DNA from 2 places in the Micromonospora inyonensis genome. Region 1 is predicted to be linked to the other one. Evidence: riboswitches for the same ligand, from Rfam matches in the RefSeq annotation. Region 1 holds a riboswitch; the other holds the start of a gene.
What was found. A riboswitch is a leader RNA that binds a small molecule or an ion and turns the genes downstream of it on or off. The one in region 1 is predicted to bind thiamine pyrophosphate.
Positions count from the first base shown of each region.

Region 2: it holds a riboswitch for thiamine pyrophosphate, as region 1 does, so the genes downstream of both, GA0074694_RS16235 (ECF transporter S component) here and GA0074694_RS02560 (thiamine phosphate synthase) in region 1, are expected to answer to the same signal.

Region 1 covers NZ_FMHU01000001.1:607,554-622,145, forward strand. The annotation lists gene GA0074694_RS02500 (ABC transporter substrate-binding protein) at 1-864, shown strand, start outside; gene GA0074694_RS02505 (ABC transporter permease) at 1,065-1,907, opposite strand; gene GA0074694_RS02510 (ABC transporter substrate-binding protein) at 2,044-3,069, opposite strand; gene GA0074694_RS02515 (ABC transporter ATP-binding protein) at 3,342-4,127, shown strand; partial or broken gene GA0074694_RS34075 (LLM class F420-dependent oxidoreductase) at 4,254-4,406, shown strand; gene GA0074694_RS02520 (cupin domain-containing protein) at 4,403-4,696, shown strand; gene GA0074694_RS02525 (hypothetical protein) at 4,855-6,489, shown strand; gene thiC (phosphomethylpyrimidine synthase ThiC) at 6,562-8,154, opposite strand; gene thiD (bifunctional hydroxymethylpyrimidine kinase/phosphomethylpyrimidine kinase) at 8,175-8,960, opposite strand; gene GA0074694_RS02540 (thiamine phosphate synthase) at 8,957-9,544, opposite strand; gene GA0074694_RS02545 (thiazole synthase) at 9,634-10,410, opposite strand; gene thiS (sulfur carrier protein ThiS) at 10,407-10,607, opposite strand; gene thiO (glycine oxidase ThiO) at 10,653-11,795, opposite strand; gene GA0074694_RS02560 (thiamine phosphate synthase) at 11,789-12,415, opposite strand; TPP riboswitch at 12,410-12,519, opposite strand; gene GA0074694_RS02565 (hypothetical protein) at 12,678-13,598, shown strand; gene GA0074694_RS02570 (aldo/keto reductase) at 13,680-14,592, opposite strand, start outside.
Region 2 covers NZ_FMHU01000002.1:243,345-257,936, forward strand. The annotation lists partial or broken gene GA0074694_RS32940 (hypothetical protein) at 1-143, opposite strand, end outside; gene GA0074694_RS16190 (hypothetical protein) at 140-358, opposite strand; gene GA0074694_RS16195 (hypothetical protein) at 355-540, opposite strand; gene GA0074694_RS16200 (helix-turn-helix domain-containing protein) at 718-1,593, shown strand; gene GA0074694_RS16205 (DUF397 domain-containing protein) at 1,605-1,799, shown strand; gene GA0074694_RS16210 (pentapeptide repeat-containing protein) at 2,012-2,704, shown strand; gene GA0074694_RS16215 (MTH1187 family thiamine-binding protein) at 2,816-3,112, opposite strand; gene GA0074694_RS16220 (hypothetical protein) at 3,362-3,595, shown strand; gene GA0074694_RS16225 (energy-coupling factor transporter transmembrane component T family protein) at 3,641-4,441, opposite strand; gene GA0074694_RS16230 (ABC transporter ATP-binding protein) at 4,438-5,883, opposite strand; gene GA0074694_RS16235 (ECF transporter S component) at 5,888-6,478, opposite strand; TPP riboswitch at 6,556-6,661, opposite strand; gene GA0074694_RS16240 (permease) at 6,999-7,931, shown strand; gene GA0074694_RS16245 (TIGR03943 family putative permease subunit) at 7,932-8,681, shown strand; gene GA0074694_RS16250 (alpha/beta fold hydrolase) at 8,739-9,569, shown strand; gene GA0074694_RS16255 (sugar isomerase domain-containing protein) at 9,566-10,357, shown strand; gene GA0074694_RS16260 (DUF6328 family protein) at 10,546-11,049, shown strand; gene GA0074694_RS31695 (hypothetical protein) at 11,101-11,268, opposite strand; gene GA0074694_RS16265 (hypothetical protein) at 11,278-11,811, opposite strand; gene GA0074694_RS16270 (Fur family transcriptional regulator) at 11,982-12,383, opposite strand; gene GA0074694_RS16275 (ArsR/SmtB family transcription factor) at 12,451-12,750, opposite strand; gene GA0074694_RS16280 (metal ABC transporter permease) at 12,794-13,660, opposite strand; gene GA0074694_RS16285 (metal ABC transporter ATP-binding protein) at 13,657-14,421, opposite strand; gene GA0074694_RS16290 (metal ABC transporter substrate-binding protein) at 14,418-14,592, opposite strand, start outside.

The sequences.
Region 1 (14,592 bases):
ATCATGGGCGGCTGCAACGAGTGCGCGGTCAGCGCGGTCCGCACCATCAACGACAAGCGGGTGCCGACCATCGCGCTGGCCGCGTCGGGCGCGATCACGTCCTCGTCCCGTCAGCAGGACTCGTACGTGTTCAAGCTGGCACCGAACGCCAAGGACAGCGCGGACGCCCTCACCGCCGAACTGACCCGGCGCGGGGTCAAGGAGGCGGCACTGCTGCACAGCGACGACGACTACGGACGCGAGGGACTCGACGCCCTCAAGGGCGAGTTCGCCAAGGCGAAGATCAAGTTGACGGCCGTCCGGCCGGTCAAGAGCACCGACACCGACGTCACCGCACCGGTGGAGACGCTGACCGAGGAGAAGCCCGACGCCCTGGTGCTCTGGACCCCGTCCGAGCAGGCGATGCTCGCCGCGACCGCGGCCCAGAAGGCGAAGTTCAAGGGCGCGCTGTTCCTCGACGCGGCGGCTGCGGGCGAGCTCTTCCTCGGCACGTCGGCCCGTTCTGTCGAACAGGCCACCCTGGTGTTCACCCAGACCATGGTGATCGACGACGTGATCGCCACCACGCCGGCCAAGGCCGCCCGCCGGCAGTGGTTCCGGGACTACACCGCCCGCTTCGGCGGGTACAACGGCTTCTCCTCGTTCGCCGCGGACGCCGTGCAGCTGATCGCGGACGCCGAACTGCGCGCCGGCGGCGAGCCCGGCCGGGTCGACCGGGAGGGCCTGCGCGACGTGCTGGAGACCTCCCAGATGGACGGCCTCTCCGGACCGATCCGGATGACGCCGGACAACCACTCCGGTCTGATGCCCCAGGCCCTGACCACCCTGGTCGCCCAGGGCGGCCGGTGGCGGCTCGCCGGGTAGGTGGGTTGGTTGGCCCCCGCCCCGCCCGGCTCCGGGCGGTCAGGCTTGGTCCCTGCGCCGGACGGGGCGGGGGCCAACTGCGGTGTGCTGAGGGGTCCACGGTCGACGTAAAGCCCACGGTCGAGGTGGGGTTGCCGGTCGGCGTGGGTTCCGTTCGCCGGCGGTCGACGGGGTTCCGCCTGCTGGTCGCCGGCGGGCGGTCAGCGGCTGGAGGTGGTGGCGCGGACCCAGGGCAGAGCCAGCCGCTCCAGCAGCACCAGCGCGAAGTAGAGCAGGATGCTCATGGCCGCGATCAGGACGATCGCGGCCCACGAGGTGGAGTAGGACCCGACTCCGTTGAACTGGAGGATCTGGTAGCCGAGGCCGGCTTCACCGGCCTGGAACTCCCCGATCACCGCCCCGATCGCGGCCAACGGCATGGCGACCTTGAGCCCGACGAAGATCTGGGGCAGCGCCGCCGGAAAGCGCACCTTGCGGAAGGCCTGCCACCACGAGGCGTTCAGGGATCGGGCCAGTTCGGCGAGGTCGGCCGGCGTGGTGGTCAACCCGGTCGCGGTGGAGAGCACGATCGGGAAGAAGCAGAGCAGGAACACCATCGTCAGGATGGGCTTCTGTCCCCAACCGAGGGAGACCACCAGCAGCGGACCGAGCGCGATCTTCGGGACCGCGTTGACCGCCACCAGCAGCGGTGAGAACATCCGCTCCACCCGCCGGGACGCGGCCAGCGCCAGGCCGATCAGGACACCGGCCACCGTCGACAGCAGGAAGCCGACGACGGTGGACAGGGTGGTCGCCCCGGCCGCCTCCAGCAGCACCGACCGGTTCTCGACCAGGGCCTGGAAGACGTCCTCCGGCGGGGGCAGCGAAGCCGGGTGGACCAGGTGGAACGCCGAGGTGACCAGCCACCACGCGACCATCGCGATGAGGACGCCGAGCAGCGGCAGGCCGATGGCCGCCGACCCGGGACCGAGGCGACGGTAATTCGCCCGAGCCGGGGCCGGCTTCGTTGTCGCGGGCTCCGCCCGCTCCTGCAACTCCGTCATGTTCTCTTCCTTCTCGGTCCGTCGCGCGGCGGTCCCCCGGGCCACGGGTGGAAGCCTTTCCCGCTCCGGCGGTCGGAGCGCGATCGGGGGTGCGCTCCGCCGGTCGTGGCGGAACACACCCCCCGGGATGGATCGGTCAGGCCTTCGGCGCGAGGTTGAAGTCGACGACCTGCTCCGGGGTGATGTTCTGCTTGAGCGCCCCGGCGCCCTGGAGGATCGCGATGCTCTTGGCGACCCGGCCGCTGTCCAGCGCGCCGATGGCGGTGCCGGAGTTGCTGGACCGGACGTAGCCGGCCATCAGTTCCAGCTCGGCGGCGGCGGAGACCGGGTTGGCCTCGGCGACGTTCTTCTTCAGGATCTCGCCCGCCTCCTTCGGGTTGGCCAGGCTGTACTCCAGGCCCTTGAGCAGCGCGCCGGTGAAGCGCTTCACCATCTCCGGCTCCTCCTTGGCGAGCTTCTTGGAGGTGATCAGCGCGTTGCCGTAGAGGTCGGTCATCACGTTGCTGTACGGGAGCACGACCGGCTCCTTCTTGGCGACCGCCCGGACCGTGGGCGCACCCACGACGAACTGACCGATGCCGTCGACCTTGCCGGTGGCGAGCGTCGCCATCAGGGTCTGCGCCTCGCCGTTGACCCACGTCACCTTGCTGTTGTCGATGCCGGCGAGCTTGGCGTAGGTCGGGAAGAGGTTGCGCACGACGGAGACCGGGGTGTCGGCGAGGGTCCTGCCCTCCAGGTCCTTCGGGGACGCGATGCCCTTGTCCTGGGTGGTCACGATCGCCGCCATGGTGCGCTGCTGGATGGCCGCCACGGCGACGAAGTCCTTGGGCTTGTCGTCCCCGCCGCCGAGCTGGAGGATGCCGCCGGTCAGGTCGATCGGACCGAAGTCGGCCTGTCCACCGACGATGGTCTGGATGACACCACCGGTGCCCTGGCCCGGCTTGATGTCGACGTCGAAGCCGGCCTCCTTGAAGAAGCCCTTGTCCTTCGCTACCCACGCGTAGGAATCCCGGCCAAAGTTACCGAACGAGGTGAGATACGTCACTTTGCGCAACGAAGCGCCGTCGCCATTGCCGGAGTCGGAGTCACTGCTGCAAGCGGAAGCCAGAGCCAGGGCCGTGGCCAACACAGCCACGGCGACAGTGCGGGTCAACCTTCTCATGTTGTGCACCATGTCCTTTCCAGGCCGGCGGCGATCGGCCACCGGAGGAGTTGTCGAACCAGATGACGCCGTGGTGAGAGGGGGTGGGACCGGCGTCACCGTCGCGGGGGGACTCTTCGCCGGCACAGCGTACGAGAGAGTCACCTTCGCGACGCCAGGTGGATCCGGTTACGGAACGACAACAGATTGTTGTCCACCCTGGACGGTGTGAACCGGATGTAATCCCGTTAGCCTTGCGTCGCTCGCGAATACCGTGGATGGGAGAACGCCGGATGATACGACTGTCGGGGGTGTCCCGCACCTTCACCGGTCGCTCCGGTCAGGTCGAGGCGTTGCGCCACATCGACCTGGACGTCGCCGAAGGCGAGTTCGTCGCGGTGCTCGGGCGGTCCGGCTGTGGCAAGTCCACCCTGCTCCGGCTGATCGCCGGGCTGCTCCCGGTCACCGCCGGCGAGATCGAGGTCGACGGCAAGCCGATCACCCGCCCCCGCCAGGACATCGCGATGCTGTTCCAACGTCCGGCGCTGCTGCCCTGGCGCAGCGTGCTGGACAACGTCCTGCTCCCGGTGGAGATCTTCGGCTGGAGCCGGTCCAAGCACCGGCAACGGGCCCGTGACCTGCTCGACGTGGCCGGGCTGGCCGGCTTCGAGAAGCGGCTGCCGCACGAACTCTCCGGCGGCATGCAACAGCGGGTCTCGCTCTGCCGCTCGCTGATCGCCGAACCGCGCGTGCTGCTGATGGACGAGCCGTTCTCCGCCCTCGACGCGCTCACCCGCGAGGAACTCTCCGTGGAGCTGCAACGGGTGCACATGCAGAACCAGTCCACCATCGTGTTCGTCACCCACTCCATCGACGAGGCGGTGCTCCTCGCCGACCGGGTGGTCGTGCTCAGTCCGCGGCCCGGCCGCATCCGCAAGGTGGTCGACGTCGACATCCCCCGGCCCCGCGGCCTGGGGCGCAACGCGCACCTCGCCGACGTCGCCCGGGTCAGCGCCGACCTGCACGAACTGCTCATGGAGCGGGAGGAGCCTGCGCCGGCCGGGGCGAAGGAACGATGACCGTGCGGGTGTGCGTCTTCGTCGAGCCGCACCGGGGAGCCACCTACGACGACCAGCTCCGGTTCGCCCGCCGGGTGGAGGAGACGGGGTTCGAGGGGTTCTTCCGGGCCGACCACTACCAGTCCGGTGGTCGGTTCGCCCGCCCAACTCGTCGACCGGCTCGGCGAGTTCGCCGCGATCGGCACCACCCGGGTCCACCTGCGCCTGATCGAACTCGACGACCCGGACCACCTCGAACTGATCGCCGCCGAGGTGCTGCCCCAACTGGAGGCCCGATGAGCAAGGAACTGGCCCCGGTGGGCCAGGAGATCGTCCTGGAGAACGACAAGGTCCGGGTCTGGCACATCCGCCTCGAACCGGGCGAGCAGCAGCCGCTGCACCGCCACGACCACCCGTACCTGGTCATCGCGGTGCAGGGAGCGAAGAACGTCATCCAGACCGTCGACGGGACGCGGATCGACGCCGACGAGCCGACCGGTGGAGTGGTCTACCGGGACCCCGGCGCCGTTCACATGCTCACCAACGTCGGCGACACGACGTACCTCGCGCGGCTGGTCGAACTGAAGTAGTCAGCCCCGGGGGATTGAGTATCCGTCCCCGCCGGACGGGCGTAGTTCCCCCACAGGTACTTGAGTCGCCGTCACCTTCGGGCATCGAGGACGGCGCGTCGCCGCGTGATGCCTTGTTTTGGTGGCGGTCGGGGTCGACGGGCCGTAACGTGCCGCACATGGCCATACGGACCTGGGGCAGATCTCTGCTGGTGGCGCTGGGTGTGGGCGTACTGGCCGGGGCGGGCCAGCTCGGCATCGCGTACGGTCTCGGCATCCTCCGGTTCACCCCGACCTTCGCCGACGCGCCCGACCACTGGCCGGCGCAGCTCGTCTGGGTGGGTTGGTTCGCCGTCGGCGCCACCGTGCTCGGTGCCGTACTCGCCGAGCGGTACGCCCGCCGCAACGACCTCCCGGTCACCACCGTCGTGCAGGTCACCATCGCGGTGGCCGCCACGCTGGGCGCGACGGTCGTCGCACCGCTGTGCATGCTGCCGGCGCGCAACGCGCAGGTGCCCGCGGTGGACCCGGTGCTGTCCGTCGCGGTCAGCGCCCTCTTCGGCGCGCTGGCCGGCACGGTCGCCGCGGTCGCCGTACTCCGGTACGCCCCGATGAGGTGGAACGCCGCCGTGTCCACCGCCGCACTCGGGCTCCTCGCGCTGCTGTCGGTCGTACCGTCACTCGGTGCGGCCGAGCCGCCGCCGACCGTACGCCTCGGCGCGCTGGACCCGGTCTGGCTCGCGCCGGACCCGGCCGGACGCCTGGCCATGCTGATCCTGCCCGGACTGGCCCTGCTCGTCGGGGCGGCCGTGGCCGGGGTGGCCCGCTGGCGCGGCCAGCCCCCGCTGCTCGGTGGCCTCAGCGGGGTGACGACCCCGATGGTGGTCGCGGTCGCCTACCTGCTCGCCGGTCCGGGGCGGGGCGACGACGGCTACCAGTCCACGCCCTACCGGGCCGCGCTGCTGGCGGTGCTGACCGGGGCGCTCGGGTCGGTCGCCGCCGCCTGGCTGCGTCGCCCCCCGCTGTCCGCCGCCACCCTGCTGCGCTGGCCGCCGCTGGCCGGAGGCCGGTCCCGGAGCGACGCCATCGAGCCGACCGACATCCTGCGTCCCCTTCCGGCCGGTACCGGGCTGCCGCCGGTCCCGTCACCGGCCCACCCGGCCGACGACGCCGAGGGTGTGTCCGGGGAGTCGCCGGGCAGCGTCGGTCCCCAGCCGATCGGACGACTCCCGTGGCAGCTCCCCCAGCCCACCGGCGCCGACCGGAGCCCGACGGGAACGTGGGACTGGCCGAGTCCGCCGGGCACGGCGGAGACCGTGTCCACCGCAGCTCTGGACTGGTCGCTCCCGACTCCGGACCGGTCCACCGGCGGTGCCGGGCCGGACCGCACTGACGGCGCGGTGCCGGACCCGGTCCACCTCGGCCGCGGACTGCCCGGCGTCGGACAGACCGGCACGGCGGATGACGGCGGCCCACCGGAGGACACCGACCGGACGACCGCCACCGGGTCGGTGGTGGACGGCGACGCGACGACCGACGGGACCGGACCCGCCATCGACGTCCCGGCAACCGGGGGGTTCCGGAAGCTGCGGGACCTGCTCCGACGCGACCGGGCCGGGGCCGGCGCGACCGGCGGCAGCCGATCGGACGGGGCCAGCGGGCGCGAGCGGGATGAGCCCACCCTCCCCCCGCAGGACGAGGAGTACGTCGACTGGGTCGCCCAACTGGGCCAACCGACGCCGGACACCACCACCTTTCCGGACCCCGGCGAACGGCGCACCCTTCGCTCCACCGGGCGGCACCAGCGCGACTGAACGGCCGTCGCCGATCGCCCCGGTCGCGGGCCGGTCTCCAGCCGGGCCGCGCGCCAGGTCAGGCCGCCCCGGTCAGGCCAACGGCAGGTAGACCCGGCTCCCCGAGGCGACGAACTCCTCGGACTTGTCCCGCATGCCCCGGGCCGCGTACTCCTTCAACTCCTGCGTGATCTTCATCGAGCAGAACTTCGGCCCGCACATCGAGCAGAAGTGGGCGGTCTTCGCCGGTGCGGCGGGCAGCGTCGCGTCGTGGTACGCCCGCGCGGTCTCCGGGTCCAGCGAGAGGTTGAACTGATCCTCCCAACGGAATTCGAACCGCGCCTTCGACAGCGCGTCGTCCCGGGCCTGCGCGCCGGGGTGCCCCTTGGCCAGGTCGGCCGCGTGCGCCGCGATCTTGTAAGCGATCACGCCCGCCTTGACGTCGTCCCGGTCCGGCAGGCCCAGGTGCTCCTTGGGCGTGACGTAGCAGAGCATCGCGGTGCCGAACATGCCGATCATGGCCGCGCCGATCGCCGAGGTGATGTGGTCGTACGCGGGCGCGATGTCGGTGGTCAGCGGGCCGAGCGTGTAGAAGGGGGCCTCGTGGCACAGCTCCTGCTGGAGATCCACGTTCTCCTTGATCTTGTGCATCGGCACGTGTCCCGGGCCCTCGATCATCACCTGCACGTCGTGCTCCCAGGCGACGCCGGTCAGCTCCCCGAGCGTCCGTAGCTCGGCGAACTGCGCCTCGTCGTTGGCGTCCGCGATGGACCCCGGCCGCAGGCCGTCCCCGAGCGAGAAGGTCACGTCGTAGCGGGCGAGGATCTCGCACAGCTCGGCGAAGTGGGTGTAGAGGAAGTTCTCCTCGTGGTGCGCCAGGCACCAGGCCGCCATGATGGACCCGCCCCGCGACACGATCCCGGTCACCCGGTCGACGGCCAGCGGCACGTACGGCAGGAGCACCCCGGCGTGCACGGTCATGTAGTCCACGCCCTGCTCGGCCTGCTCGATCACGGTGTCCCGGAACACCTCCCAGCTCAGCTCGACCGGGTCACCGCCGACCTTCTCCAACGCCTGGTAGATCGGCACCGTGCCGATCGGCACCGGCGAGTTGCGGACGATCGCCTCCCGGGTCTCGTGGATCCGCCGGCCGGTGGACAGGTCCATCACGGTGTCCGCGCCCCACCGGGTCGCCCAGGTCAGCTTCTCCACCTCCTCGGCGACCGAGGAGGTGACCGCCGAGGTGCCGATGTTGGCGTTCACCTTGACCAGGAACGCCTTCCCGATGATCGCCGGCTCGCACTCCGGGTGGTTGACGTTGAGCGGCAGCACCGCCCGGCCTGCGGCGATCTCGGCCCGGACGAACTCCGGGGTCACGCCCTCCCGGATCGCCACGAACTCCATCTCCGGGGTCACCACGCCCGCCCGGGCGTACGCGAGCTGGGTCGGCCGTCTGCCGGCCACGCCCGCCAACGGGGTGCCGGCCCCGCGCACCGGGGCGACGTCGCCCCGCTCGGCGATCCACGGACCGCGCAGCGGTGGCAGCCCGACCTCCGGGTCGGAGCCGGGGCCGGACGTGTCGTAGAGCCGCACCGGTGGGTTGTCCCCGGTCAGCGTCACCTCGGCGAAGGGCACCCGGACGTCCGGCCGCGCCCCCTCCACGTAGACCTTGCGTCGTGCCTGCATGACAGCCTCCCTGCTGGTCGTCAGGACCATCCGAAGTGGTCCAGCGGGCCACGGCCCGCGCCCAGTTCCCAGTCCCGCGCGCCGGTCAGCGCGCGGGTGACGTACTCCTTGGCGGTCGCCACCGCCGTCGGCACCGCGTCCCCCGCCGCCAGCCGCACGGCGATCGCCGCCGAGAACGAACAGCCGGTGCCGTGGTGGTGCCGGGTGTCCACCCGGGGCGCGCGGAGCACGGTCGTCGTACCGCCGCCGACCAGCACGTCGACCGCCTCGCCGTCGGCGTCCACGTCGCCGCCGGTGACCACCACGTAGGCCGGGCCGCCGGCCGCGAGCGCCCCGGCGGCGGCGACCATCTCCCCGACCGTGGTCACCGGCGCTCCGGTTAGGGCCTCCGCCTCCGCGCGGTTCGGCGTCGCCACCAGCGCGTACGGCAGCAGCCGCTCGACCGCCTCCACCACACCGAGCCGGTGTCCGCTGGTGGCGACGAGCACCGGGTCGACGACGAGGTTCGGCAGTCGTCCCGCCCGGGCCGCCCCGGCCACCGCGTCGGCGACCGCCGGGGTGCCGAGCATCCCGGTCTTGACCGCCCGCACCCGGAAGTCACCGAGCACGCTGTCGAGTTGTTCGGCGACCGTGCGCGGCGGCATCGGCAGGACGGCGTCCACGCCCCGGGTGTTCTGCGCGGTCACGGCGGTGACCACGCTGGTGCCGTACGCGCCGAGCGCGGCGAACACCTTCAGGTCGGCCTGGATGCCCGCGCCACCGCCCGAGTCGGAGCCGGCGACGGTGAGCACGGTCGTCGGGGTCACCGTTCGCCTCCGCCGGCTGCGGTGAAGGCTCCGACGAGGGTGGCCGCGACGGTGGCGGGGTCGCCGGCCCGCATGAGGGCGCCGAGCACCGCCACGCCGACGGCGCCCGCCCCGACGCAGGCGTGCACCTGCTCCGGGGCCTCCACGCCGCCGAGGGCGAGAACCGGCACCGGGCTGGCCCGCACCAGGTCGGCCAGCCCGCCGGGGCCCAGGGGTGGGCCGTAGCCGGGTTTGGTACGGGTCGGGTAGACCGGTGAGCAGGTGGCGTAGTCCTCGGTGGTGAGCCGGCCCACCTCGATTGGGTCGTGGCAGGAACGACCCACCAGTGGCACATCCGGCGGCGGGTACGGACCGGCGGCGGACAGGTGGACGGCGGTCCCGTCGAGCGGGTCGGGGCCGGCGACGACCAGCGTGCCGCCCGTACCGGCCAGGACCGCCCGCAGGTCGGCGGCGAGGGCGGCCCGCTCGACGCGGGGCAGGTCCTTCTCCCGCAGCACCACCCACCGCACTCCCCCGGCCACCGCCGCCGCGACGACCTCCGGCAGTGGCCGCCGGGCCACCCGGCGATCGGTGAACGCGACGATCCCGGTGGGGACGTCGGCCCTGGTCGTGGTGGCGGGCGGGCGTGGGCGGAGTCCTCCCGTACCGCGACCCGCACGGACGGCCGACGCGGTCACAGCTCCGGCCGTCCCTCGTCCGGAGTGGAGGCCAGCGCGTGGAAGCGGCGCGGAATCCGGCCGGCCCGGTACGCGAGCCGCCCCGCCTCGACCGCGTGGCGCATCGCGGTGGCCATCGTCTCCGGGTCCGCGGCCCGGGTGACCGCGCTGGCCAGCAGCACCGCGTCGCAGCCGAGTTCCATGGCGAGCGCGGCGTCACTGGCGGTGCCGATGCCGGCGTCCAGGATCACCGGCACGTCGACCTCCTGCCGGATCAGCCGGATGTGGTGCGGGTTGTTGACGCCCAGGCCGGACCCGATCGGCGCTCCGGCCGGCATCACCGCCGCGCAGCCCACGTCGACCAGCCGGCGCGCCAGCACCGGGTCGTCCGAGGTGTACGGCAGGACGGTGAAGCCCTCGTCGACGAGCTGTTCGGCGGCGCGCAGCAACTCCACCCCGTCGGGCAGGAGGGTCCGCTCGTCGCCGATCACCTCCAGCTTCACCCAGTCGGTGTCGAACGCGTCCCGGGCCAGGTGGGCGACTTTGACCGCGTCCCGTGCGGTGTAGCAGCCGGCCGTGTTGGGCAGCAGCCGCACCCCGCACCGGTCGAGCAGGTCCAGCAGGCCGCCGTGGCCGCCGGCCGGGTCGACCCGGCGTAGCGCCAGGGTGACCAGTTCGGTGCCGGAGGCCCGGATCGCCCCTTCCAGCACGTGCAGGTTGGCCGCGCCGCCGGTGCCGAGGATCAGCCGGGAGGTGAACGTCGTACCGTCAAGGACGAAGGTCACCGCGCTCACCCGCCCTGCGCCGCGCTCAGCACCTCGACCCGGTCGCCGTCGCGCAGCGTCGTGCCCGGCCAGCCGGTACGCGGCACCACCTCGCCGTTGACCGCGACCGCCACCCCGCGCCGGTCGGCGGTGACCTCGCCGACCAGGTCCGCCACCGTGGCCGCGTCGGGCAGACTCCGCCCGACGCCGTTGACCGTCAGTTCCACCTGTCGTCCTTTCGTCGGGTTCACGTACTCGTCTGCCGTGGTGGGTCACCCACCGGTCGCCGCCCGGGTGACCGGGCCGAACCGGCCCGGAGTGAAGGGGGCGAGCATCGCGTCGGGAGTGCCGGTGGCGACCAGGTCGGCGACCAGATCGGCGGTGACCGGGGTGAGCACGATGCCGTGCCGGTGGTGGCCCGCCGCGACGAGCACTCCCGGTCGGTCGGGGAGCGCGCCGATGACCGGCGCGTTGTCCGGGGTGCCGGGGCGGAACCCGACAGCCGTCTCGACGAGGTCGTACTCGGCCAGCTCGGGCAGGAGGTCGACGGCGGCGCGGAGCAGTCGCAGCACCGCCCCGGCGGTGACCGCCGGGTCGGTCCGCTCCTCGACGGTCGCCCCGACCACCACCTCCCCGTCGGCGCGGGGCACGACGTAGACCGGCTCGCCGTCGGCGTACCCCCGGACGACGTGCCGGAAGCCCGGCGGGCCGCCGCCGGGCGCGCGGAGCCGGAGGATCTGCCCCTTCACCGGCCGAACCGGCAGGCCGGTCAGCGCGGCGGTGCCGCAGCCGGCGGCCACCACGACGGCCGACGCGGCCAGCTCGTCGACCCGCCCGACCGGGGCGGCGACCAGCACCGCGCCGGCCCGCTCGGCGGCGGTGCGCAACGCCACCAGCAGACGCCGGGGGTCGACCTGGTGGTCGCCGGGGGCGAACGCGCCGCCGCGCACCCGGGGTGCGAGCGCCGGCTCCCGGTCCCGCAGCGCGCTGGGGCGCAGCGGGGTGATCGGCAGGCCCAACTCCCGCTGGTACGCCCAGAGCCGCCCCGCCTCGGCCAGGTCGTCGCCGGTGAGCCCGACGACCAGGGTGCCCTCGGTGCGGTACCCGAGGTCGACGCCGCTGGCGGTGGTCAGCTCGGCGGCGAACGCGGGCCAGCGGGCAGCGGACGCGACGAGCAGCCCGGTCAGCGCGGTCTCCCCGAAGTACGCCTCGGCGACCGGGGCGAGCATCCCGGCGGCCACGGTGGAGGCTCCCGAGCCGGGTGCCGGGTCGCGCACGGTCACCGACAGGCCCCGCGCGGCACACCGCCAGGCCACCGCCCATCCGACGACCCCACCCCCCACCACCACCACATCCGGTGCAAGGAGGGGACCCCTGTTACCGCTTTTTGATGAGGAAGGGCCCCCTGCTACCACCCGAGGGCTCCGAGCAGCCCGGCGGTCGCGCGGGCCGGATCGGCGACGCCGGAGAGCGCCCCGACCACCGCCACCCCGTACGCCCCGGCGGCGCGCAGCGCCGGCACCGTCGCCGCGGTCACCCCGCCGATGGCGATCACCGGCACCGGCACCGCGTCGACCACCGCGCGTACCCCGTCCGGACCGATCGGTGCCGGTAGCCCGTCCTTCGTGGTGGTCGCATGGCACGGGCCGACGCCCAGGTAGCCCGCCCCCGCGGCGACCGCCCGCGCGGCGGCGAGCGGCTCCCGGGCGGTCGCGCCGAGCACCGCATCCGGGCCGAGCACCCGGCGGGCGGCGGCGACCGGCAGATCGTCCGCGCCGACATGTCCGCCCGCCGCGCCGGCCGCGAGCGCCACGTGCAACCGGTCGTTGACCAGGCACGTCGCGCCGACCGGCGCGCACAGTTCGAGGATCCGGCCGGTCAGGTCGTACGCCTCACGGTCGGTGGCGGAGTCCTCGACCCGGACCTGCACCACCAGCTCGGGGCCGGCGACGCCGAGGGCGGCCCGGACCACGGTGAGCGGATCGCGCCCGGGGCGGGTGTCGGTGACAAGATGCAGTCGTCCCAGAGACGGCACGGCAACTCTCCTCCCTGCGCCGGCATTACCCGGATCAGGTTCGACGGTCGGGGGCTCCCAGCCCCCCTCTCAGCCCGGTCCACCGGGCTCCCGTGGGTTACTTGCGTGGCACACCGTACGACGGATCGGGGGATCCGCCAAGGGTGGTGTGTCCGTTTTCCGCAAGTCGTGAGGTTTCGACAGCGACTACGCCAGTGGAGAAAATCTCACAATCGACGATCGGGGGCAGCGCGTGACCGTCCGGTCACGGCATGCTGTCCTGATGCCGCGCTCACCCCAGGTCCCGCCCGGTCTCGAGTCCCGGCCCTTCCGCGGCAGCACCGCCGTGGCCCACGGCCTCCTCACCTGGACGATGCTGCGCGGGCGTGCCTGGCAGCGAATACTGCCCGACGTCTACGTGCACCGGGCGGCCCACCGACCCGAGGACCATCGCATGTGGTGCGAGGCCGTGGCGCTGGTGCTTCCCACCGGCGCCGCGATCGCCGGACTGAGCGCGGCGTACCTGCGGGGCGCCGGGCTCCTGCCGCCGAACGCGCCGGTCACCGTCGTGCTGCCCCGCGCGGCCCGGATGCGCCCGCACACCCGGGTGGCCGTCACCCGATCGGTCCTGTCGGAAGCCGACCTGACCGTCCACACCGGGCTACCGGTCACCACCGCGCTCCGCACGGCCTTCGACCTCGGTCGCCGGCCGCCACGCACCGACGCGGTGGTCGCCCTCGACGCGCTGCTGCACCACCGCGTGGTGGACCTGCCCGCACTGCGCGGGTACGCGGCCGGTCGCGCCGGCTGGCCCGGGCTGCCCCTGCTGCGGGAGGTGCTCGCCCTGGTCGATCCGTCTGCCGGGTCACCGATGGAGACCCGGCTACGCCTGCTCCTGCTCGACGCCGGGTTGCCCACGCCAGCCGTCCGGCACGAGGTGCGCGATGCCGGGGGCCAGTACGTCGGCCGGGTCGACCTCGCCTACCCCGCCCGCCGGGTGGCGGTCGAGTACGAACCCGGCCCGCCCCGGGACCCGACGCTGCTCCGCCGGCAGGCGACCCGGTTCCACGCATTCCGCGCGGCGGGCTGGCGGTTGGTCCGCTGCACCTCCGACGACGTGCTCCGCCACCCCACCCGGACAGCCCGGATGGTGGCCGCCGCGCTGCGGGGACGTTCCGCGAACCGGATCAACGGTCTGGTCTGAGCCGACCGCCGGAAGCCCGGTGGCGCAGAGGCCGGGCTCCCGGCGGCGGACGAATCCGCCAGTGGTCAGAGAGGCCGGTGGTCAGAGAAGCGCGCGCAGGGCGGCCAGGTCGTCGTCGTCCGGTTGCCAGGCACCGGCTGCGGCGTTGGCCCGTACCTGCTCCGGCGTGGTGGCCCCGGCGATCACCGAGGTGACCGCCGGCTGGGCGGCCAATCCACCGATGGCCACCTGGAGCATGGTGAGCCCTCGCTGGTCGGCGTACGACCCGATGGCCTCGATGGTGTCCCAGTCGGCGGTGGCGAACCGCTGCGCGTACCGGCCCGCACCGGCGAGCCGGCTGCCCGCCGGAGGCTGCTCCCCGCGCCGGTACTTGCCGGTGAGCAGGCCGTCGGCGAGCGGGAAGAACGGCAGCAGCCCGAGTCCGAAGCGCTCACACGCCGGCACCACCTCGGTCTCCACCGCGCGTTCCAACAGGCTGTAGTGGTTCTGGGCGCTGACGAACCGGGTCGTGCCGGCGGTCCGGGCGATCCAGTCGGCGTCGGCGATCTGCCAGCCACTGAAGTTGGAGTTGCCCAGGTAACGCACCTTGCCCGCGCGGACCAGATCGTCCAGGGCGGCGAGGGTCTCCTCGATCGGCGTGCCCGGGTCCGGCTCGTGCAGCTGGTAGAGGTCGATATGGTCGGTGCCGAGCCGCCGCAGCGACGCCTCCACCGCCCGGGCGACGTACCGGCGGGCGCCACGCGCGCCGTGGTCCGGGCCGTTCATGCCGTGCATGTCCATGCCGAACTTGGTGGCCACCACCACGTCGTCGCGCCGTCCACGCAGGGCCGCACCGAGCAGTTCCTCGGAGCCACCCTGCGGCTGCCCGTAGATGTCGGCCGTGTCGAAGAAGTTGATGCCGGCGTCCAGAGCGGCCTCCACCACCGCCCGGGTCCCGGCCAGGTCGAGTTTGCGGCCGAAGTTGTTGCAGCCGACACCGACCACGGATACCACG
Region 2 (14,592 bases), on a different contig from region 1:
TCGAAGACCGGCCAGTCGAGCACCCGGATCAGCCGGAAGAAGAACGGCTTCCCGAACTGGACGCTCGCCGCCCGGGTGACGTGCAGCAGATCGCCGGCCCGGAGCCCGTGCCGCCCACCGCCGGAGCCGCGTGCCGGGGTCACGCCAACCACCCGACGAACCGGCGGTGCAGCAGACCAGCCGGAGCCCAGCTGAGATCCTGACTCGCCGCCACCAGGCACGACCCCATGTAGAGGGCCAGCGATGCGGGTGCCCGGTCGTACTCGGCGCACAGTTCACGACGTCGGGTGCGGCACGGCCACGGCGCACCGCAACCACCGCAGGTCCACAAGGGGAGCACCGGCGCGTGCGTGGTCATCCCTGCTCACCCGGCCAGTGCCCCCGGTTGATCGGAATGCGGTGCCGCGCCCGGCAGGGCAGCTCCGCCCCGCACCGGCAGATCCGCCGCCACCTGGTCCACGACCACACCGGCCGATGTCGACGCGCAAGGGTCATGGCCACCGCCACCAGGTAATCGCCGTACTGGACGCGTCGCGTCATCCCACCTCCTGGCTGCCCACCGTTCCTGCGCTTGAGCGACGGCCGTCTTGTCGTCAGCCATCACGTTCCGCAGCCACCCTCGCACGCAGTACGGCAATACGCAATATGCGAGCTGCCGCATTGCGTGGAGGGGATATGCGAAATACAGTCTGGTTGATCGCATGGCAGGATGGGGGCGTGTCCTCACGACAGAGCCCCACCGTCCGTCGGCGGCGTCTGGCGCTCACGCTGCGCCAGCTCCGCGAGCGTGCCGGTATCACCTCGGCCGAGGCGGCCAGACGAGTCGACCACGACGCGAGTTGGCTCAGCCGGATCGAAACCGCCGAGGTCAGGCCACACCCGAATGACGTACGGGCGCTGCTCACCCTCTACGGCGTGGCCGGCGACCAGGCCGAAGCGGTGATCGCGGTAGCCCGTCAGGCGAAGCAGCGGGGCTGGTGGCAGCGGTACAGCGACGTGCTACCCGACTGGTTCGCCGCGTACGTGGGGATGGAGTCGGAAGCCTCGGTGATCCGCACCTACGAGTGCCAGATGGTGCCCGGGTTGTTGCAGACCGAGGACTACGCCAGAGCGGCCTTCCGGGGTGCGCCGGTACCGATGCGGGACGACGAGGTGGAGCGCCAGGTCGCGTTGCGTCTGGCGCGGCAGGCCATTCTGACCAGCGACGATCCACCCCTGCTGCGGGTGGTCATCGATGAGGGAGCAGCCCGCCGGATGGTGGGCGGTCCCGAGGTGCTGCACCGTCAACTCCTCCACCTGATCGAGCAGTCGACCAGGAGCTACGTGCAGATCCAGTTGCTGCCGTACTCCGCTGGCGTCGGCTTCGACGGCAGCTTCGTGATCCTCGACTTTCCGCCGCTGCCCGAGCCGTACCCGGACGCGGCCGAGGACCGCACGGTGTACGTCGACACGCTGACGGGAGCGCTCTACCTCGAACGGCCCTCGGAGGTCGCGGCATACGCCGCAGCCCACGAACAACTGCAAGCCCTCGCCCTCGCTCCGGGGCCCACCCGGGATACGCTGCGGTCGATTGCCGCCGAACTGCACACGTAGGAGGGCACCGCATGGACCTGCCGCGTCACGCCTGGCGAAAGAGCACCAGGTCCGGTTCGAGCGGCAACTGTGTCGAGGTCGCCGCGCCGCCGCACGTCGTACGGGTCCGGGACAGCAAGGACCGGACGGGGCCGGTGCTGTCGTTCACGCCCGCGCAGTGGGTCGGCTTCGTCTCGGGCATCAAAGCCGGTCGGCTCGGCTGCTAGACCCATGTCAAGAGATTGAAGAGCCGGCAGCTGACCGTCTGGGCCTCGTGGCCCTGGCGCGAAGCCACCATTGAGTCAATCTCCAGCTCTGGCCGCTGAACCATCCCTGGATACGGCACGCAGATTGATGCAGTCGGCTGCTGGCGGGCGTGGTGCGGGTGCGCGCTCGTGTTGCTGGGTGGGGGTGCGGCCGTGTGCCCTAGTGTGGTCGGGTGCGTGCTCGACAGGCCGTGACGCGGCGCTCGTCTGCCCGTTCACCACGGGAGCCCCAAAATCCGGTGCCGCCGGATGAGCTGAAGCTGTTCGAGGCCATTGAGGTGGAGCCGGAATCACAGTGGGAGCGCTGGGCGTTCTACCGGTCCTGTCTCGCGGGGCAGGACGCCTCGGCGGTGGCGTTCGCGCAGTGCCGGTTCCGGGGCGCAGACCTGTCCGGGTGCCGATTGGACCAACTGGCTGTCACCGACTGCTTGGTGACCGACTCGAACTGGGCCAACCTGCGCGCCGACGGTGCCAGCATGACCCGGGTACGTGTTGCCCAGTCCCGGTTGACCGGGATGACGTGGGCAGACGGGCTGCTGCGCGACGTCACGGCGACCGGCTGCCGCGCGGACCTGTCGTCCTGGCGGATGACGACCTTCGACGCGGTGCACTTCGTGGACTGCAACCTCGCCGGCGCCGACTTCACCAACGCCGACCTGCGGGGCGCGGTGTTCCGTGACTGCGACCTCACCGGCGCGGTATTCCATCACGCCACCATGGCCGGAGCCCGTTTCCGTGGCTGCACCCTGGCCGGGGTCGGCGACATCACCAGCTGGAAAGGAGCCGTGCTGCACCACACCGACCTGCTCAGCCTCTCATACAGCCTCGCCCACGCCGCCGGAATCCACGTCGACGACCAGGGCTGACACATCGAGCGTGGCCAGACGCCCCTGCCGTCGACTGCCCTACAGCCCACCGACGACACCCAGCTCACCGGACTGTCAGTCGGGGTTCTGATGGGCGCAACCGTGCCGACATCAGCCCTCGGCGAGGCGGGCCTCGATGTGGGCGACCTTGCTGGTCAGGGCGTCGGTCACGCCCGGCCGGACGTCGGCCTTGAGCACGACGCTCACCCGGGGCGCCTGCGCGGCGACCACGTCGACCGCCCGCTTGACCACGGCCATCACCTCGTCCCACTCGCCCTCGACGGTGGTGAACATGGCGTCGGTACGGTTCGGCAGGCCGGACTCACGGACCACCCGGACCGCCTCGGCGACCAGGTCACCGACGGACTCCCCGACGCCGAGCGGGGTAATCGAGAACGCGATCAGCATGTCGCTGATCGTCTCCGGTAATTCGGGTGCGCGCCAGGGAAGCGTGGGATAGCGTCCAGGACATGCGCTACTGACGCCCTTGTGCCGAGCCGGGTCCACCGCCGTTGCCGTGGACCGTGCCGCCGGGCGTGCGCGTTCCCCATTCGTCGCTGTCGCGACATGTGGTCGGCCGTCCCGGTGCACTCCCGTTCCCCGCTCGCCGACCGTACCGGCCGCTGCCGGACGGTCCCTCACCGAAGGAGGCACCGTATGCCTGCCAAGCGCAAGCCGAAGAAATCCCGTCCGTCCGCGCCGAAGCCGACCCTGCGGGACGTGACCCCGCCGGACCTGGACACGATCGAGGTGGCTCCGGTGAGTCTTTCGACCGGATCCACTCCGCCGCAGGCTCCGAAGGCCGGGCCGCCCCAGCGCGGCGCGGCCTTCGTCGCCAACCGCGGCCGACCCGCCGCGCAGGGCCGCCAGTACGCCTTCCGCCGCAGCTGATCGGCCCCGGTGGCCGGGGCGGTCACGCCCCGGCCACCGGTCGGGTCAGCCGACCAGGGGGCGGAACGTGCCGAGCGCGATGCTGACCGCCAGCGCCCCGCCGGCCAGCACGGCCGCCCCCACCACCAGCAGCCCGTCCGCGACGGTGAACCGTTGCCGGCGGGCGACCGTACGGGGGGTGCCGGCGTCGAAGCCGCGCGCGTCCATCGCCACCGCCAGCCGGGTGCCCCGCCGGATCGCCCCGACCAGCAGCCCGAAGGCGGTGGAGACGAAGAGCCGGAGCTTCGCCAGCGGGTTGCGGCCGGCGTCCACGCCCCGGGCCCGTCGGGCCAGGCTGATCATCTGCCACTCCTGGCCGAGCATCGGCACCAGCCGGAACGCGGCCAGTGCGCCGATGGCGAACCGGGGCGGGGCCTTGGCGTTCTGGATCAGCGCGTCGGCCAGGTCGGTCGGATCGGTGGTGGCGAAGACGATCACGCCGGGGAGCGCCACCGCGAACGTCCGCAGCACCAGCCCGAGCGCGGTGACCAGCACCCCCGAGGTCACCAGCACCGGACCGGCCTCGACGAGCACCCGGCCCTCCCGCTCGGCGGCGAAGAGCACCAGGGTGACCAGGATGCCGACCGCGCCGAGCAGCAGCGGCCAGGCCCGCTGGGCGAGCACCCCGTACCGCACCCCGAACAGCGGCAGGACGGCCAGCTCGATGGCGATGGCGATGGCCGGGGCGACCGGGTCGAGGGTGGCGACCAGGGTGAACGAGAAGAGCAGCGCCGCCGCGAGTTTCGCCACCGGGTTCCGGCGGGCCAGCGGCGCGGTCGGGTCGGCGACCGGTTCCAGGCTGATCACGGCCGCTCCTCCGTGCTCCGGGTCGCCCGTTCCAGGGTGAACCGACGGTCGGCGATGGCGTCGACGAAGTCCGCGTCGTGGGTGACCGTCACGACGCCGTGCCCGGCGTCGCGCAGCCCGGCGAACAGGTCGACCAGCTCCGACCAGGTGCGCCGGTCCTGCCCGAAGGTGGGCTCGTCGCAGACGAGCAGGCGGGGTGCGGTGGCCAGGGCCGTCGCCACGCTCAACCGCCGCGACTCCCCTCCGGAGAGGGTGTACGGGTTCGCCCTGGCCAGCCGCTCCAGCCGTAACCGGTCCAGCAGCTCGTCCACGGTGGCGCGGACGGCCGCCTCCGGGCGGCCGGTGCGGCGCGGCCCGAGCGCCAGCTCGTCGAAGACCGTACCGGTGACGAACTGGTGTTCCGGGTCCTGGAAGACCGAGCCGATCCGCCGGGCCAGGGCGGGTGCCCGCCAGCGGTGCGGGGGAGTGCGCCGGTCGGCGTCGGCCAGTTCCGGGCTGGCGGTCGCCCGGCCGCTCCCCGGTCGGAGCAGCCCGCCGAGGAGCAGCGCGAGGGTGGACTTGCCCGCCCCGTTCGGGCCGAGGACGGCGAGCGCCTCGCCCGCGCGTACCGCCAGGTCGGTGGGGCCGAGCCGGGGCGGCAGGCCGAGCCGGTCGGCGGTGAGCAGCACCTCCCCGGCGGGCGCGACCGCCCGGCGCGGCGGCACCGGGTGGCCCGGCACCCAGACCCCGTCGGCGGCGAGCGCGGCACCGTGCTCGGCGAAGACCCGCTCGGGCGGCCCGTCGGCCCGCACACTGCCCCCGGCGGCGAGGACGACCACCCGGTCGACCAGGGGCAGCGCCTCGGCGACCCGGTGTTCGACCAGGACCAGCGTGGTGTGGGCGTCCACCGCGTCGGCGACCGCCCGCCGGACCAGGGCCGCCCCGGCCGGGTCGAGGTTGGCGGTCGGCTCGTCCAGCAGCAGCAGTCCGGGACGCAACGCGAGCGCCCCGGCCAGGGCGAGGCGCTGCTGCTCCCCACCGGAAAGCGCGGCGGTCGGCCGGTCCCGGCCGTACGGGAAGCCGACCCGGGCCAGCGCCTCGTCCACCCGGGGCCAGATCCGATCCGCCGGCACCCCCCGGTTCTCCAACCCGAACGCCACGTCGTCGCCGCTGCGGGCCATCACGAGCTGGCTCTCCGGATGCTGGAAGACCATGCCCACCCGGTCCCGCGCCTCCTGCGGCGGGAGACCGTCGATCTCGATGTCACCGGCCCGCTCGCCGGAGTCCTCCGGCAGCAGGCCGGCCAGCGCGGCCAGCAGGGTGCTCTTGCCCGCGCCCGACGCGCCGAGCAGCAGCACCCGCTCGCCGGCCTCGATGCGCAGGTCGACGTCCCGGACGGCCCAGGCCCGCCGGCCCGCGTGCCGCCACCCGAACCCCCGCAGCCGTACGGAGACCCCACTCACCGGATCAGACGAGGGTGCGGTCGCGGGCGGCGGGGAGGTGGGCCAGGGCCCCGGTGCGGGCCAGGGCGGTGGTCAGGGCGTACCCGCCGACACCCGTCACGACCGCGGCGCTGACCACGGTGAGCAGGGCGTACGGGATGCGGTAGCTGGTCAGGTCGTACTTGGCGTTCCAGACGAAGAAGTCGAACACCGCCGCGCTGACGCCGGTCAGCACCCCGGCGAGCAGTGCGGTCGGCAGCCGGAACGAGCGGTACCGGAACGCGGCGAAGGCCAGCTCCGCGCCGAGACCCTGGACGATGCCCTGCGGGATGACCGTGCCGGCCCACTGGCTGCCCAGCAGCGCGGAGAGCACCGCCGCGACGGTCTCGCAGTACAGGGCCGCGCCGGGCTTGCGGATCACCAGGCCACCCACCACGGCCGGCATCAGCCAGACCCCGTAGATGAGGGCCTGCGCCGGTGGGAAGAAGGCGAACGCGCCGGATGTGGCGCTCCACACCAGGCCCCAGGCCCAGAAGATGACGCCGAAGGCGACCGCGATCACCGAGGCGACCACGATGTCGATGGTGCGCCAGCGGGGGTTGTCGAGCTTGCTCATGGATACGTGCTCCCAGTCCGTGTGCGAACCAGGCAAGACGCACGTCGTACGCCCGGTGGCACCGGACGACGACGCGGCTGGAGACTGACCGAACTCCCTGCGCTGGCATTACCCAGATCAGGTTCGAGGGTCTGCGGGCCGTGGCCCGCACTCTCAGCGCTGTGCGCTCCCCTGTCGGATGTGAAGTTGTCTGCGCAGACGCTAGCACCGGGACGGGCCGGAACCCAGGGGCGCGTCGCGTGGAGAGAGTCGGCCACGTCACTGTCCGGGTTAGGGTGAGCTGCTCCCCGTACCCGTCGACCCGGAGACCACCGTGACCTCTGCCGGCCAGGCCACCCCGCGCCCCGGTCGACCCGGGCCCGCCGCGTCGCCCGACGACGCCGTCCGGTCCGACCCGGCGACGTCACCGCTGGGCGTCGTCGCGCCCGGCGTACCGGGGGAGCAGCCGGCACCCGGCGGGCCCGAGCGGGACGCCCCGGGCGGCGGGCCGGGCCGGTGGCTCGGCGAGCGGGTCGGCTCGGTGGAGGTCCTGGCCGGGCTCCTGGTCCTGCTGGTGGTCTTCCGCGAACCGATCGGCACCGCGATCTCCGCGCCCCGCCTCCAGACCTGGACCACCGTCTTCGTCTCGGTCATGGTGCAGGCGATGCCCTTCCTGGTGTTCGGGGTGCTGCTCTCGGCGGTGATCGCGGTTTTCGTGCCGCGTTCGTTCTGGGCCCGGGCGCTGCCCCGGCATCCCGCGCTCGCCGTGCCGGTGGCCAGTGCCGCCGGAGTGGTCCTGCCCGGGTGCGAGTGCGGGTCGGTGCCGATCGCCGGGTCGCTGATCCGCCGGGGCGTCACCCCGGCCGCCGCGCTGGCCTTCCTGCTCGCCGCCCCGGCGATCAACCCGATCGTGCTCACCGCCACCGCGGTCGCCTTTCCCGACAACCCGGAGATGGTCCTCGGCCGGGGCCTGGCCAGCCTGGTCGTCGCCATGATCATGGGCTGGCTCTGGCTGCGGCTGGGCCGCGCCGACTGGATCCGGCTGCCGCACCGACCGGACCTGGACGGCCTGGGCCGGGGCGCGGCGTTCTGGTCGGCGGTACGCCACGACGTCGTCCACGCCGGTGGGTTCCTGGTGCTCGGTGCGATGGCCGCCGCCAGCATCAACGTGCTGGTGCCGGAGCGCTGGTTGCAGACCCTGGCCGACGACCCGGTGCTCTCGGTGCTGGCCCTGGCGGTGCTGGCCGTCCTGCTCTCCATCTGCTCGGAGGCGGACGCGTTCGTCGCCGCGTCGCTGTCCCAGTTCTCGTTGACGTCCCGGCTGGTGTTCCTGGTGGTCGGGCCGATGGTGGACCTGAAACTCGTCTCGATGCAGGTCGGGGCGTTCGGCCGGCGGTTCGCGTCCCGGTTCGCCCCGACGACCTTCGTGGTGGCCGTGCTGGTGGCCGTCGGCGTCGGAACGGTGGTGGTCTGAGTGAACCGGCAGGCCCAGGCGGTCGTTCTGCTGCTGCTCGGGGGTGCGGTGCTGCGGGCCAGCCTCACCGACCTGCACCTGCGCTACGTCAAGGCGGGGCTGCAACCCTTCCTGGTCGCCGCCGGGCTGCTGCTGGTGGCCGCCGCCGCGATGACCCTCTGGTACGAGCTGCGCCCCGCCGCGCCCGACGACCCGGACGGCCACGGCCACGGCCACGATCACGGCCATGACCACGACCACGACCACGACCACCACGGCCCGCGAGTCGGGTGGCTGCTCCTCCTGCCGGTGCTCGGCCTGCTGCTGGTCGCCCCGCCGGCCCTCGGCTCGTACGCCGTCGGGCAGGCCGGGACGGTGCTGCCCGACCGGGTGACGTCCGACTACCCGCCGCTGCCCGAGGGGGACCCGGCCCGGATCACCGTGCTGGACTACGCCTCCCGGGCGTTGTTCGAGCGGGGACGGTCCATCGGGGACCGTCGGGTCCAGCTCACCGGCTTCGTCGTCACCGGCCCGGACGGGCAGCCGATCCTGGCCCGCATGATCCTGTCCTGCTGCGCCGCCGACGGCCGCCCGGTGAAGCTCGGCCTCACCGGGGACCCGCCCACCGGCCTGGCCGACGACACCTGGGTGGAGGTGACCGGCCGCTACACCCACAAGGTCGGCCGGGATCCGGTCAACGACGCCGAGGTGCCGTACCTGGAGGTCGAGTCGTGGCGTCAGGTGCCCACCCCGAAGCAGCAGTACGAGTAGGGCTGCCCGCCGTCGGCGTGTCCGCTCCGACGCGCCGCGTCACGGTAGGCTCTGGGGATGAAGATCGATGCGCGGGGGCTGACGTTCGACGTCCACGCCGACGGCCCGGCCGACGGTGATCCGGTGCTGCTGCTGCACGGGTTCCCCCAGCACAGCGGCGAGTGGGTGGACCTGCTGCCGGCCTTGCACGCCGCCGGGCTGCGGACGTACGCGCTGGACCAGCGGGGCTACTCGCCCGGGGCCCGGCCCACGGAGGTGCAGGCGTACCGGCTGGCCGAGTGCGTGGCCGACGCGGTCGCCGTCCTCGACGCGCTCGACGTGCCCACCGCGCACGTGGTCGGCCACGACTGGGGGTCGATCGTGGCGTGGGCGCTGGCCGCCGGGCACCCGGACCGGGTGCGCACCCTCACCGCCGTCTCCGTGCCGCACCCGGCCGCGATGGCCCGGACCATCGCCGGGGACCGGAAGCAGAAGGCCCGGTCGGCGTACATGGCGCTGTTCCGCAAGGAGGGCAAGGCCGAGAAGGTACTGCTCGCCTGGCACGGTGCCGCCCTGCGCAAGCTGCTCGGCGGGGTGGGGAACCGGGAACGGATCGAGACGTACGTGCGGCCGATGCGGGAGCCGGGCGCGCTCACCGGAGCGCTTAACTGGTACCGGGCGATGTCCGGTCGGGAGTTGGTGGGCACCGGACCGGTGTCGGTGCCGACCACCTACGTGTGGAGCGACCGGGACACCGCGGTCGGCCGGACCGCCGCCGAGGCGTGCGCGGCGTACGTCACCGGGACGTACCGGTTCGTCGAACTGACCGGGGTGAGCCACTGGATCCCGGACGAGGCTCCGGGCGCGCTGGCCGAGGCCGTTCTGGCCCAGGTGGAGGCGGTGGGGTGACCGGCCCGGTGGACACCTCCGGGCCGGACGCGACGACCCCGCCGGTCAGTGCCGAGAGCTACCTGGCCGTCGTCACCTCGACGATCGCCCGGGTGGCCGCCGGCCAGCGTGCGGCGGTGGCCCGCGCGGCCGACCTGGTCACCGACGCGCTCCGGGCCGGCGGGGTGGTGCAGGCGTTCGGCACCGGGCACTCCGAGGCGCTGGCGATGGAGATCGCCGGACGGGCCGGCGGCCTGGTCCCGACCAACCGGATCGCCCTGCGCGATCTGGTGCTGCACGGCGGCGCGCCGGTCGACGTCCTCGACCCCACCCTGGAGCGCGATCCGGCGGTCGCGCACCGGCTCTGGGAGTTGACCCCGGTACGCCCGCCGGACGTGTTCGTGATCGCCTCGAACTCCGGCATCAACGGCGCGGTGGTCGAGTTCGCCTCGCTGGTCAAGCGGCACGGGCACGGGTTGGTGGCGATCGTCTCGGCGGAGCACTCGGCCCGGGTGCCGTCCCGCCACCCGAGCGGGCGTCGGCTCGTCGACTTCGCCGACGTGCTGCTGGACAACGGCGCCCCATACGGCGACGCGACCCTGCCGCTGCCCGGCGGGGGCGCGGTCGGCGCGGTCTCCTCGATCACCGCCGCCCTGCTGGCGCAGCAGATCGTGGCGGAGGTGGTGGCCCGGCTGCTGGCGGCGGGGGAGTCGCCCCCGGTCTACCTGTCGGCCAACGTGCCGCACGGCGACGCGCACAACTCCGAACTGGAGGCCCGGTACGCCGGCCGCCTGCGGCGCGGCACCTGACCCGGTGCGGCATCCGGGCCCCGGTGTCCGGATCGCGGGCGCTGTCCCACGGTGTCCCGGTCCTGCCGTCGGGGTCCGGAAGCGGACAGGTGAATGCGTTTCGCGGCGCGCGGCACGGGGCAATCGCTGTGCTGCCGGCGGCGCGGGACGTACCGCCGGTTCTCAGTCCCCGGTGCGGAGGTGGCGGTTTGTCCAAGGAGACCGAACGGCAGCGTTGGCAGCGCAACTTCGCCGACCTGTTGCAGGAGCTGCGGGTCGCCCAGACCGGGGTGCAGATCCTTTTCGCCTTCCTGCTCACCCTTCCCTTCAGTGCCGGCTTCACCCGGACGACCGGCTTCCAGAAGGACGTCTACGTCGTCGCGCTCCTCTCCGCCGCCGCCGCCACCGCGATGATTATCTCGCCGGTGGCGTTCCACCGGGCGCTGTTCCGCCAGGGACGCAAACCGGAGCTGGTCCGCTTCGCGCACCGGATGGCCAGCGGTGGCCTCGCCTTCATGCTGGTCTCGATGGTCAGCGCGGTGCTGTTGATCACCGACTTCATCCTGAACCGGGGCGTCGCCTTCGTCCTGAGCGCGGCCACCGGCCTGTGGTTCCTGACCTTCTGGGTGATCCTGCCGTTCGCGCGGCGCAACTGGGGTGAGGACGACCTCGACGACGAGGACGACGATCCGCCCTCGGGCCAGGGCGACTGAGGACCAGCCGCCGAACCCCACCGATTGCCGCGGGGCACGGTGGGGGCCCGGTCAGCGGTTGACCGCCCAGACCAGCACGGCCACCAGGATGACCGCGTTGAGCACGCCGAGCACCACGTACGCGGTGGAGGGCATCTTCTGCCCGCGCCGGGCGAGACTCATCAGGTAGCCGGCGTAGCCGAACAGCAGCAGGGCCATGACGATCAGGAAGTAGAGCACCGGTCGACCTTAGCGGTCCGCCCGCAGGCCGAGTTCACGCAGTTCCAGCGCGGCCAGCGCGTCGACGGTGGCCGGGTCGCCACGCCGCCACGCCTCGGCCACGTCCGGCGCGATCCGGGTGAGCCGCCCCAGCGGCTGCCCGGCCAGCGCCCGCAGGGCGAGCAGGTCCCGGCCGGCGGGCATGGACCGCAGGGCCGCCGCCGCGCCGGCCCGACGCATCCAGCGCAGCCGCAGCGGCAGCCAGCCGAACAGGACCAGGCCGAGCGGGAACACCAGCACCGCCACGGCCAGGGCCAGGGCCAGCTGGTCGACCAGTTCCTGCTGGTCGCGGCCGGCCTCGGCGACCGCCCGGGCGGCCTCGGCGGCCCGCTCGAACGGCGTGGTCAACTCGTCGCCGACCAGCGGAACCCGGCCGATCGTGCCGCCGGCGTCGGCCAGGTTGTCGGCCAGGCCGCCACCGGCGGACTCCAGCTTCCTCCCGGGTACGGCGAGCCGCTGCACCAGGTCGTGCAGCCACATCGCGCCCCGGATCGCGGCGTACACCTAGGCCACGACGAGCAGATCGGTGACGAGTTGACGGATGGCGGTGGGAAAACGATCGGCGTAGATCCTCACGCCGCACAGCGTGCCACGCGGCACCCGCCACCGCCGACCGGGCAGCCTGGCGCCGCGCCGTCCGCCGCAGGACCGCAGCGGACGACGTACCCCGGCGGTCAGCCGGCGGCGCAGGACGGGCAGGTGCCGAAGATCTCCAGCGTGTGGCTGACGTCGGAGTAGCCGTGCTGGGCGGCCACCCGCTCGGCCCAGGTCTCCACGGCCGGGCCGGCGACCTCCACCGTGCGCCCACAGGAGCGGCAGACCAGGTGGTGGTGGTGTCCCTCGCTGCACCGTCGGTAGAGGTGCTCACCGCCCGGCGGGCGCATCACGTCGATCTCGCCCGCGTCGGCCAGCCCCTGCAACGTCCGGTAGACGGTGGTGAGGCCGACCCGCTCGCCCCGTTCACGGAGCATCGCGTGCAGGTCCTGCGCGCTGTGGAAGCCCTCCACCTCGGCGAGCAGCGCGCTGACCGCCGTACGCTGCCGGGTGTTGCGCACGGCCGTACCGCTCTCGCTCACGCCACCGCCTCCCTCACACCGACCCCTACGCGGGGCCCGGCCCCGACGGTCCGCTCGCTCTGGTCGCTCATGTCCCCTCCCCGGCGTGGCTGACCGCGTCCGCCACGATGTGCGCGACGTGCTCGTCGACCAGGGTGTAGGCGATCTCCCGGCCACGCCGGGAACCCCGCACCACACCGGCCCCGCGCAGCACCCGGAGGTGCTGGGAGACCAGAGGTTGCGTGGCGCCGAGTTTCTCCACCAGCTCGTGGACGCAGCGTTCACCCTGGGCGAGCTCGCTGACGATGGCCAGCCGGATCGGCGCGGAGAGGGCGCGCAGCAGGTCTCCCGCGCCCTCGTACGCGTCGTAGCCGTTGGTGCTGGTCACCCTGCAACGGTAACCAATGCCGGCACGCCTCGGGCGATCAGGATCAGCGCAGCACCACCTCGTGCGGCTCCGTCGGGGCGGGCGCGGCCGGGGTACGCCGTCGGAGCACCGTCCGCCAGACCGCCGCGCCGACCGCGACGACGAGGAAGGAGGCTATCGCGAGCACCACCACGGACGCGCCCGGGGCCGTGTCCGCGACCGCCGCCACCCAGACCCCACTGCCGGCGGCCAGCAGGCCGACCGCCATCGCCATCGCCATCGTGCTGCGGAAACCCCGGGTGACCTGCTGCGCGGTGGCCACCGGGACGACCATCAGCGCGCTGATCAGCAGGACGCCCACCGCCCGCATGGCGATCGTGACGGTCACCGCCGTGGTCACCGCCAGCAGCAGGTTGAGCGTACGGACCGGCAGGCCGGAGACCCGGGCGTACTCCTCGTCGTGGCAGACCGCGAAGAGGGCGGGGCGCAACGCGACCATGGTGACCAGCACCGCCACCCCGAGCACCGCGATGGTGACCAGGTCGGTGCGGGAGGTGGTGGTCAGCGCGCCGAACAGGTACGCGTTGAGGTTGGCGTTGCTCGCGTCGGAGAGCCCGACCAGCATCACGCCACCGGCGATGCCGCCGTAGAAGAGCAGCGCCAGGGCCAGGTCGCCGGAGGTGCGGCCGCGTTCCCGGACCAGCTCGATGACGACCGCACCGAGGGCGGCGGCGACCACCGCCATGAGCACGGGTGACTGGTTGAACAGCAAACCGGCCCCGACCCCGGTCAGTGCCACGTGGCCGATCCCGTCGCCGATCAGCGCCAGCCGTCGCTGCACCAGGTAGATGCCGAGCGACGGGGCGGCGAGACCGATGATCAGCGCGCCGACCAGGGCGCGGAGCATGAAGTCGTACTGGAAGAGGCTCACGGCGTGCTCCACAGCCCGGCGGGCTCCTCGGGACCGTGCGGGTGCACGTGGTCGTGGTCGGGATCCGCGTGGTGACCGGCCGGCTCCGGGACCGCGCCGTCGTGCGCGATGCCGCCCTGGTGGACGACCACCGCCCGGCTGATCAGCGGACGCAGCGGACCCAGCTCGTGGGCGACCAGCACCACCGTGCCGCCGCCGTCGACGAACCCCCGCAGCGCCTCGGCGAAGGCCTCCTGGCTGACCGCGTCGACCCCGGCGGTCGGCTCGTCGAGGACCAGCAGTTCCGGTGCTCCGGCCAGCGCCCGCGCGATCAGGGTCCGCTGCTGCTGCCCGCCGGAAAGGGTCGCCACCGGATCACCGGCCCGGTCGGCGAGCCCCACCGCGCGCAGCGCCTCGGCGACCGCCGCCCGGTCGGCCCGACCGGCCGGCCGCAGGACGCCCCGCCGGGCCAGCCGGCCGGAGGCGACGACCTCGGCCACCGTCGCCGGTACGCCACTGCCGGCCCCGAGCCGCTGCGGGACGTACCCGATGCGGTGCCACTGCCGGAAGCGGCGCAGCGGGGTGCCGAAGAGGGTGACCTGCCCGGCGCTGAGCGGTACCAGGCCGAGGACCGCGCGGATCAGGGTGGACTTGCCGGAGCCGTTGGCCCCCAGCACGGCGACGACCTCACCGGCGGAGACCGCCAGCGAGACGTCACGGAGCACGGGTCGGCCGTCGTAGCCGACCACCCCGTGCTCCACGTTCACGACGGGTTCGCTCACGAGCAGCCCAATGCCGTCCGCAGGTTCTCCAGGTTGCTGCGCATCACCGAAAAATAGTCCCCACCGGTGTTGTCGGCGGAGAGACCCTCGATCGGGTCCAGCACCGCGGTCTTCGCCCCGACCTCCTTGGCGATGGTCTCGGCGACCTTCGGGCTGACCAGCTCCTCGAAG